2 regions of the Clostridium sp. Marseille-Q7071 genome follow, and region 2 is predicted to be linked to the other one. Evidence: a T-box and tRNA genes for the amino acid it is inferred to sense, from the RefSeq annotation. Region 2 holds a T-box; the other holds one or more tRNA genes.
What was found. The T-box of region 2 lies ahead of gltX (glutamate--tRNA ligase). A T-box ahead of a tRNA ligase gene usually reads a tRNA of that ligase, here a tRNA-Glu.
Positions count from the first base shown of each region.

Region 1: it encodes a tRNA-Glu, which carries the amino acid that the T-box ahead of gltX (glutamate--tRNA ligase) is inferred to sense. The anticodon was not compared.

Region 1 covers NZ_CBCOPR010000001.1:631,311-634,728, reverse strand. Annotated here, with positions in the region: gene ACWPW7_RS02970 (double-cubane-cluster-containing anaerobic reductase) at 1-570, opposite strand, end outside; tRNA gene ACWPW7_RS02965 (tRNA-Thr) at 1,038-1,112, opposite strand; tRNA gene ACWPW7_RS02960 (tRNA-Asp) at 1,118-1,194, opposite strand; tRNA gene ACWPW7_RS02955 (tRNA-Val) at 1,201-1,276, opposite strand; tRNA gene ACWPW7_RS02950 (tRNA-Glu) at 1,281-1,355, opposite strand; tRNA gene ACWPW7_RS02945 (tRNA-Thr) at 1,384-1,458, opposite strand; tRNA gene ACWPW7_RS02940 (tRNA-Asp) at 1,464-1,540, opposite strand; tRNA gene ACWPW7_RS02935 (tRNA-Val) at 1,546-1,621, opposite strand; tRNA gene ACWPW7_RS02930 (tRNA-Glu) at 1,627-1,701, opposite strand; gene ACWPW7_RS02925 (NAD(P)/FAD-dependent oxidoreductase) at 2,081-3,328, shown strand.
Region 2 covers NZ_CBCOPR010000001.1:4,409,224-4,412,641, reverse strand. Annotated here, with positions in the region: gene ACWPW7_RS20930 (hypothetical protein) at 275-613, shown strand; gene ACWPW7_RS20925 (hypothetical protein) at 700-1,008, shown strand; T-box leader at 1,273-1,501, shown strand; gene gltX (glutamate--tRNA ligase) at 1,789-3,418, shown strand, end outside.

The DNA.
Region 1 (3,418 bases), 3.8 Mb from region 2:
TGGTGCTGGATTTAATTTTCCCAATGAATAAAGCTCTTTTAACACAGTTCTTTCTTCATTACGAGTTTTAATTGCTTCTTTAAGTGCTTCTTCTGTTACTTTAACATCAAATTGATTTTCAAGCTTTTCTATAAAATATTTGATTTCTTCTTTCCATACTTTAAGAGCATGTTCTCTATTAGTATTTTGAGGTAATTGCATAACATGTAGTGGTTTTATTTCTTCTAGATATTCATACATTTTCTTTTTTCCATCACAAGTAGTTTCTCCCACTATTAAATCTGAAAAATATGTATATGGACACTTGTCTGTTAATGCAAATCCATAGCTTGCTTTTATAAGTGGACATAAGTTTTTAGGTAAATGTTTTTCTGCATCTGGAATAGTTTCTTCACTAACAGCGCAAAGGCTTATTGGATATGCACCTGCCGCATATATAGCCTCTACTGGTGCAAAAGTACAAAATGTACCTACTACCTTTTGTCCTTTATCCTTTAACTCTTTAACTTTAATAAATCCGTTTCTTCTTGTTTCATTAAACTCTTCAAAATTTTTTGGTAAATTATTCATTACAAACCCTCCAAATATATAATATGTGAGTAAAATATTATATAGCCTTTATAAACACTTGAACTTTAATATCTTTTAGTTTTAATAATTCTATTCTTTAAAATACTCTAATTAAATCTTTCAAGCAGTCAATTCATTATCTTGTCCAATTTTATTGCTTTTTTATAAAATAAAATTATTAATATTAGATCTTCTACCAGTTGTTTTTGATTACAGTTTAAAAGCTCAACTATATGTAGTTGAGCTTTTAAATACAAAAGGAAAATTTTAATTAAAGGATAAACGACTATAACCAACTTCGTCTTGAGTTAATGTTAACATATATTTTGACAATTGTGAATTTTTGTTTTTCAATGATTATGTACCTATCTATAGATATATTAAATACTCTTAGGAATCATAAATAATTATTTTTATAGTATTTCTTCATAACGAAAAAACTTGAATGTTTCCATTCAAGTTTTTCATGGAGCTGGCAATAGGAATCGAACCTACAACCTGCTGATTACAAGTCAGCTGCTCTACCGTTGAGCCATGCCAGCAATTATGGCGACCCAGAAGGGACTCGAACCCTCGACCTCCGGCGTGACAGGCCGGCACTCTAACCAACTGAGCCACTGGGCCATATTATGGTGGTCGCAACAGGGATCGAACCTGTGACCCTCTGCTTGTAAGGCAGATGCTCTCCCAGCTGAGCTATGCGACCATAATGGTGACTCCTAGGGGAATCGAACCCCTGTTACCACCGTGAAAGGGTGGTGTCTTAACCGCTTGACCAAGGAGCCAATGACGACTTTTTTATTTTTTATAAAATGGAGCTGGCAATAGGAATCGAACCTACAACCTGCTGATTACAAGTCAGCTGCTCTACCGTTGAGCCATGCCAGCTTATGTGGCGACCCAGAAGGGACTCGAACCCTCGACCTCCGGCGTGACAGGCCGGCACTCTAACCAACTGAGCCACTGGGCCATATGTGGTGGTCGCAACAGGGATCGAACCTGTGACCCTCTGCTTGTAAGGCAGATGCTCTCCCAGCTGAGCTATGCGACCACTAATGGTGACTCCTAGGGGAATCGAACCCCTGTTACCACCGTGAAAGGGTGGTGTCTTAACCGCTTGACCAAGGAGCCATATGTCATTTTACTTTTGTTAGGTCGGCGCTTTACGCACACCCGACAAGTAATATAATACCTAAAATTCTTAACAATGTCAACAATTTTTCAAAAAAAATTTCACTTTTTATCATAAAAGCTCATTTCATATTATAAACCTAGATAAATCAACAACTTTACTGGCACTTTTCTATAAGAAAAAAGTCATAATTTGAAATTTATTATAGAATTTTAAAATAAACTTATATATTTCTTCACAATATATATTCTATTCTAGATTAAATAATTTATGACTAATATGCCATAAATTATTTATTAATGATTACTTGATGGTTTTATTAGTAATACTTATAATAAGTTTAACATTATTTTTTCTTTTTAGAAAGGAGATTTTATTTTGAAACATGACCTTATTATAGTTGGTGGCGGTGCTTCAGGAATTATGGCTGCTATTATGGCAAAAGACCTAGGCATAGATGTAGCTATACTAGAAAGTAATGATAGGATAGGTAAGAAAATTCTTACCACAGGAAATGGAAGGTGTAATATAACCAATAAAAATATAAATATTTTAAGGTACCATAGTGAAAATAAAACTTTTTTTAATAAGGTCTTTGAAAACTTTACATTAAAAAATACCGTAGAATTTTTTAATTCAATTGGTTTATATTTAGTTACCTTAGATAGTGACAAAATGTATCCTATGTCCTTACAATCTTCTTCTGTACTGGATGTCTTTAGATTTGCTCTAGAGGAAAGGGAAGTTCCTATTTATTTAAATCATAAAGTAAAAGAAATAAATTATAAGAACAAATTCATTATAGATTGTAATAATGAAAAAAACTTTATTTGCAACAAGCTTTTACTTTGTGCAGGAGGAAAAAGTGCACCTAAAACCGGTTCTGATGGTTCTGGTTTCACCTTGGCTAAAAAGCTAGGACATAATATAATAAATCCTATTCCAGCTCTTGTGCAGCTTAAATTAAATCATAATAAGTTAAAAGCACTATCTGGTGTTAAATTTGATGGAAATGCACATATATATGTAAATGATAAATTAAGAAGAAGTGAATTTGGAGAGGTATTGTTTACAGATTACGGTATTTCTGGTCCTCCTATTCTTCAACTTAGTAGAATTGCTTCTTATAATTTATCTAAAGGAAAATATGTATCTTTAAAAATTGATATGATGAATAATTTTTCAAAAGATGAATTAAAGGGCTTTTTAGAAAATCATTTTGGAACATACTCATATAGATCTGTACATGATGCTCTTATAGGTATAATTAACAAGAAAATTATTCCCATAATACTTAAAGAAGCTAATATTGATAATATACATAAACCTTGTTGGTCACTAGAGTGGGAAGAAAAAGAAATGTTATTATCCTTATTAAAAGAATGGACATTTAAAGTAAGTGGTACTAATTCCTTTGATAATGCACAAGTTACAGCTGGCGGTGTAGATACAAAAGAAGTAGATGAGAACACCTTACAATCAAAAATAGTTCCTAATCTATATTTTGCTGGGGAGATATTAGATGTAGATGGAGATTGTGGTGGTTTTAATCTTCAATGGGCATGGAGTTCTGCCTCAGTGGCCGTCAAAAGCCTCAAAATGTCAGAACATCATAATAATAAATAATAATCATTATGCTTAATTAGAGATTAATAATTATTACTATATAAAACAAATAAATTTTTAAAGTAGAAAAGCTAGTCTTATAGACTAGCT
Region 2 (3,418 bases):
CATAGGGGGATTTTTTAATTTTTTTCAATAATTTTAGGTATAATTAAGTTCCTGAAGTTTAAAATAGCAACCATCATGAAAAATAATCTAAAAACAATCATAAGAATGAATGTTTTCATTTGTTTATTTTTTGCTTAATCATTTAAGTATTAAAAATAAATAGCAAGAATATTCCCAATTTACAATATTTTGAATAAGGTATATAATTATATTGTAAAAACATACAAATTAGTATTAATATATATATTTTTGTTATTAATGGAAGGGGGTATATATGTTTTCAAATGAAAATCCTAAATATAAAAGTAAATATCGTAAATTTATTATATTATTTATTATTGTTCAGCTTTTAATAGGATCAATAAAACAACATTTTCACCCAGATGATAGTATTAGATTTTACTTCGATATTGAAAATATAATAGCTACATTTTTGTTAATCATTTTATATTTTATGGAAGTAAGGCAACAAAGAAAATTCAATATCCAAAATAAGAATTTGATTCAAAAAGATTATACAAAGCGACAATTTTCATTCAGTATATTAATAGATATTTTTATTTTAGCAAGTCTACTTTATAATATTTATAAAGTAGTTTCTATTTTTATTTAATGATAAATAAAACGAATAAATTTTAAAAAATATCTAGGTGGCTTTATAGCTTAGGGTGTATAGAAATCTGAAAGGATTAGTTTATTATGAATAATAAATTCTTACATGAATTGCAAGAAGATATTTTAAATGAAAAATCACTTTATATATTATATGAATTAGTTTTTATTTTAACTTTTTTTATTACAGTTGAAAATATAAGATTATTTCTTGATGTATTTAGAGTTATTATATCTGGAATAGCACTAATATTTTTAGTTTTAATTTATTTAAAATGCAAAGATTCTAGAAATAAAAAAGAGAATAAAAAAATTATTAATTATATAATTTTTTTTATTGTGTTAAATTCTGCATGTATATATGCTTTTATAAAAGATTTAAAATATATTTTATAATTTTCAAGGGAAGTCTGGTTACTTTCCTTAATGTATTTTTTAGAACAATCTGTACTAAAGCTTTGCATATATTATTGAATTAATATATGTTTTAATAAAATATCTTCATATATATATTAATTCTCAAACTAGTATATATACTGATTTAATCTTAAAAAAGGGGAATACTAACAAATATAGGTTTACAAAAATAATTTTCAAAGATATAATTAAACAAGGCATCTAACTAGTTATTTTTTTAGATGTCTAAGAGTAAAATTAAATAGTTTTGCGTTGAAGGAGAAGAGTACATAGGTGCAGATTTTAAAGAGAGCCAAGGATGGTGGAAGCTTGGTAAGTTAAACTATGGAAGGAAGCTCTGGAGCTATTAGTTGAAATAAATTTTTGGAGTAAACTAATGGGATTCTTCCCTTAAAGAGAAATGAGTGGGTTAAATTACTAATAAATTAGCCAATATAGGTGGTACCACGGAAGTATGTCTTTCGTCCTAAGTTTTAGGATGAAGGACTTTTTTTATTGTATTCACAATTGTGAATTAAATCCACCTCTGGGGAACAGTAGTGAAGCCCTTTAGGGTTCCCCTGAGGTGCAGTATAGTGTGGAACAAGAATTAGTGAATTTAATTAATGTTATGGATATATGCAATATAACTAAAGTATTGTCTACTATATTAAATATTCCTCCATATCATGCTGCACACTAAGGGTGGAAATGAATTCAAATCAATATTAATGTAAATAAGTAATACAATTAAATATATAGAAAGATAAGGTGAATAATATGAATTATGAAAATTTAGCAGAACTTCTTTTTCCTACTATTGATAAAACACCACAATATTATATTGAAAAGTATCCAGCTAGAAACCTTAAAGAAGGTGCATGTGTTACAAGATATGCACCTAGTCCAACAGGTTTCCAACATATAGGAGGAGTATTCTCAGCACTTGTTGATGAGAGAATAGCAAGTCAAAGTGAAGGTGTTTTTTACTTAAGAATTGAAGACACTGATCAAAAGAGAGAAGTAGAAGGTGCTATTGTTGATACCATTTCAACTATGAAAAGTTTTGGTCTTAATTTTAATGAAGGTATGATTGATGAAACTAATGAGATAGGAAACTATGGTCCTTATAAACAAAGTTTAAGAGGGGAAATATATAAAACCTTTGCTAAAGATTTAGTTAGAAGAGGATATGCTTATCCATGTTTCTGTTCAGAAGAAGAAATTAATGCTACAAGAGAAGAACAAACATCTATAAAAGCCAACCCAGGATATTATGGAAAATGGGCAAAATGTAGAAATTTAAGCTTTGAAGAAATTAAAGAAAATATTGAAAAGGGAGAAAAATTTATTTTAAGATTAAAATCTCCAGGAAACATTGAAAATAGAGTGGAAATTCAAGATTTAATTAAAGGTAATATATCTTTCCCAGAAAACGATCAAGATATAGTTATAATAAAATCTGATGGACTTCCAACTTATCATTTTGCTCATGCTGTAGATGATGGATTAATGAGAACTACTCATGTTATTAGAGGAGAAGAATGGTTATCATCACTTCCAACACATGTTCAGTTATTTGATATTGTTGGATTTGACAAACCTAAATATTGTCATACACCAACTATAATGAAGCTTGATGGAAACTCTAAGAGAAAATTAAGCAAGAGAAAAGATCCAGAAAGTGCTGTTAGTTATTATAGTGAAGAAGGATATCCAATGGTTTCAGTTGTTGAATATTTATTAAATATCATCAATTCAAACTTTGAAGTATGGAGAGAAGAAAATCCTTTTGTAGACTATAAAGAGTTCCCAGTAGAATTAGAAAAAATGAGCAAAAGTGGTGCACTGTTTGATATTATAAAATTAAATGATGTAAGTAAAAATGTTATTTGCAGATTAAAGGCGCCAGTAGTATATGATTACTATATAAATTGGGCTAAAGAATATGATAAAGAAATGTATGATTTAATGATTAGTAATGAGAAAATGGCTAAAGAAATCTTTAACATAGATAAAGAAGGGCCAAAACCAAGAAAAGACTTTGCAAAATGGAAAGATGTAAGAGAGAAAATTTTCTTCTTCTTTGATAAATTATTTGAAGAAGATGCTACAGAAAATATAGAGCTTCCAAAGAATGTTGGGCTAGAAGAAGCTAAAAGAGTTATAGAAGCCTATAGTAAAGCTTATAATTTCAACACAGATAAAGATACTTGGTTTGAAGAACTTAAAGCTGTAGCTGTAGAATTGGGCTATGCTACAGATAGAAAGAGCTTTAAGAAAGAACCAGAGGCTTATAAAGGTATGGTTTCAGATGTAGCTGGAGTGGTTAGAGCTGCTTTAACTCATAGAGCTAATACACCTGATTTATATACTATAATGCAAATCATGGATGAAGATTTAGTTAGAA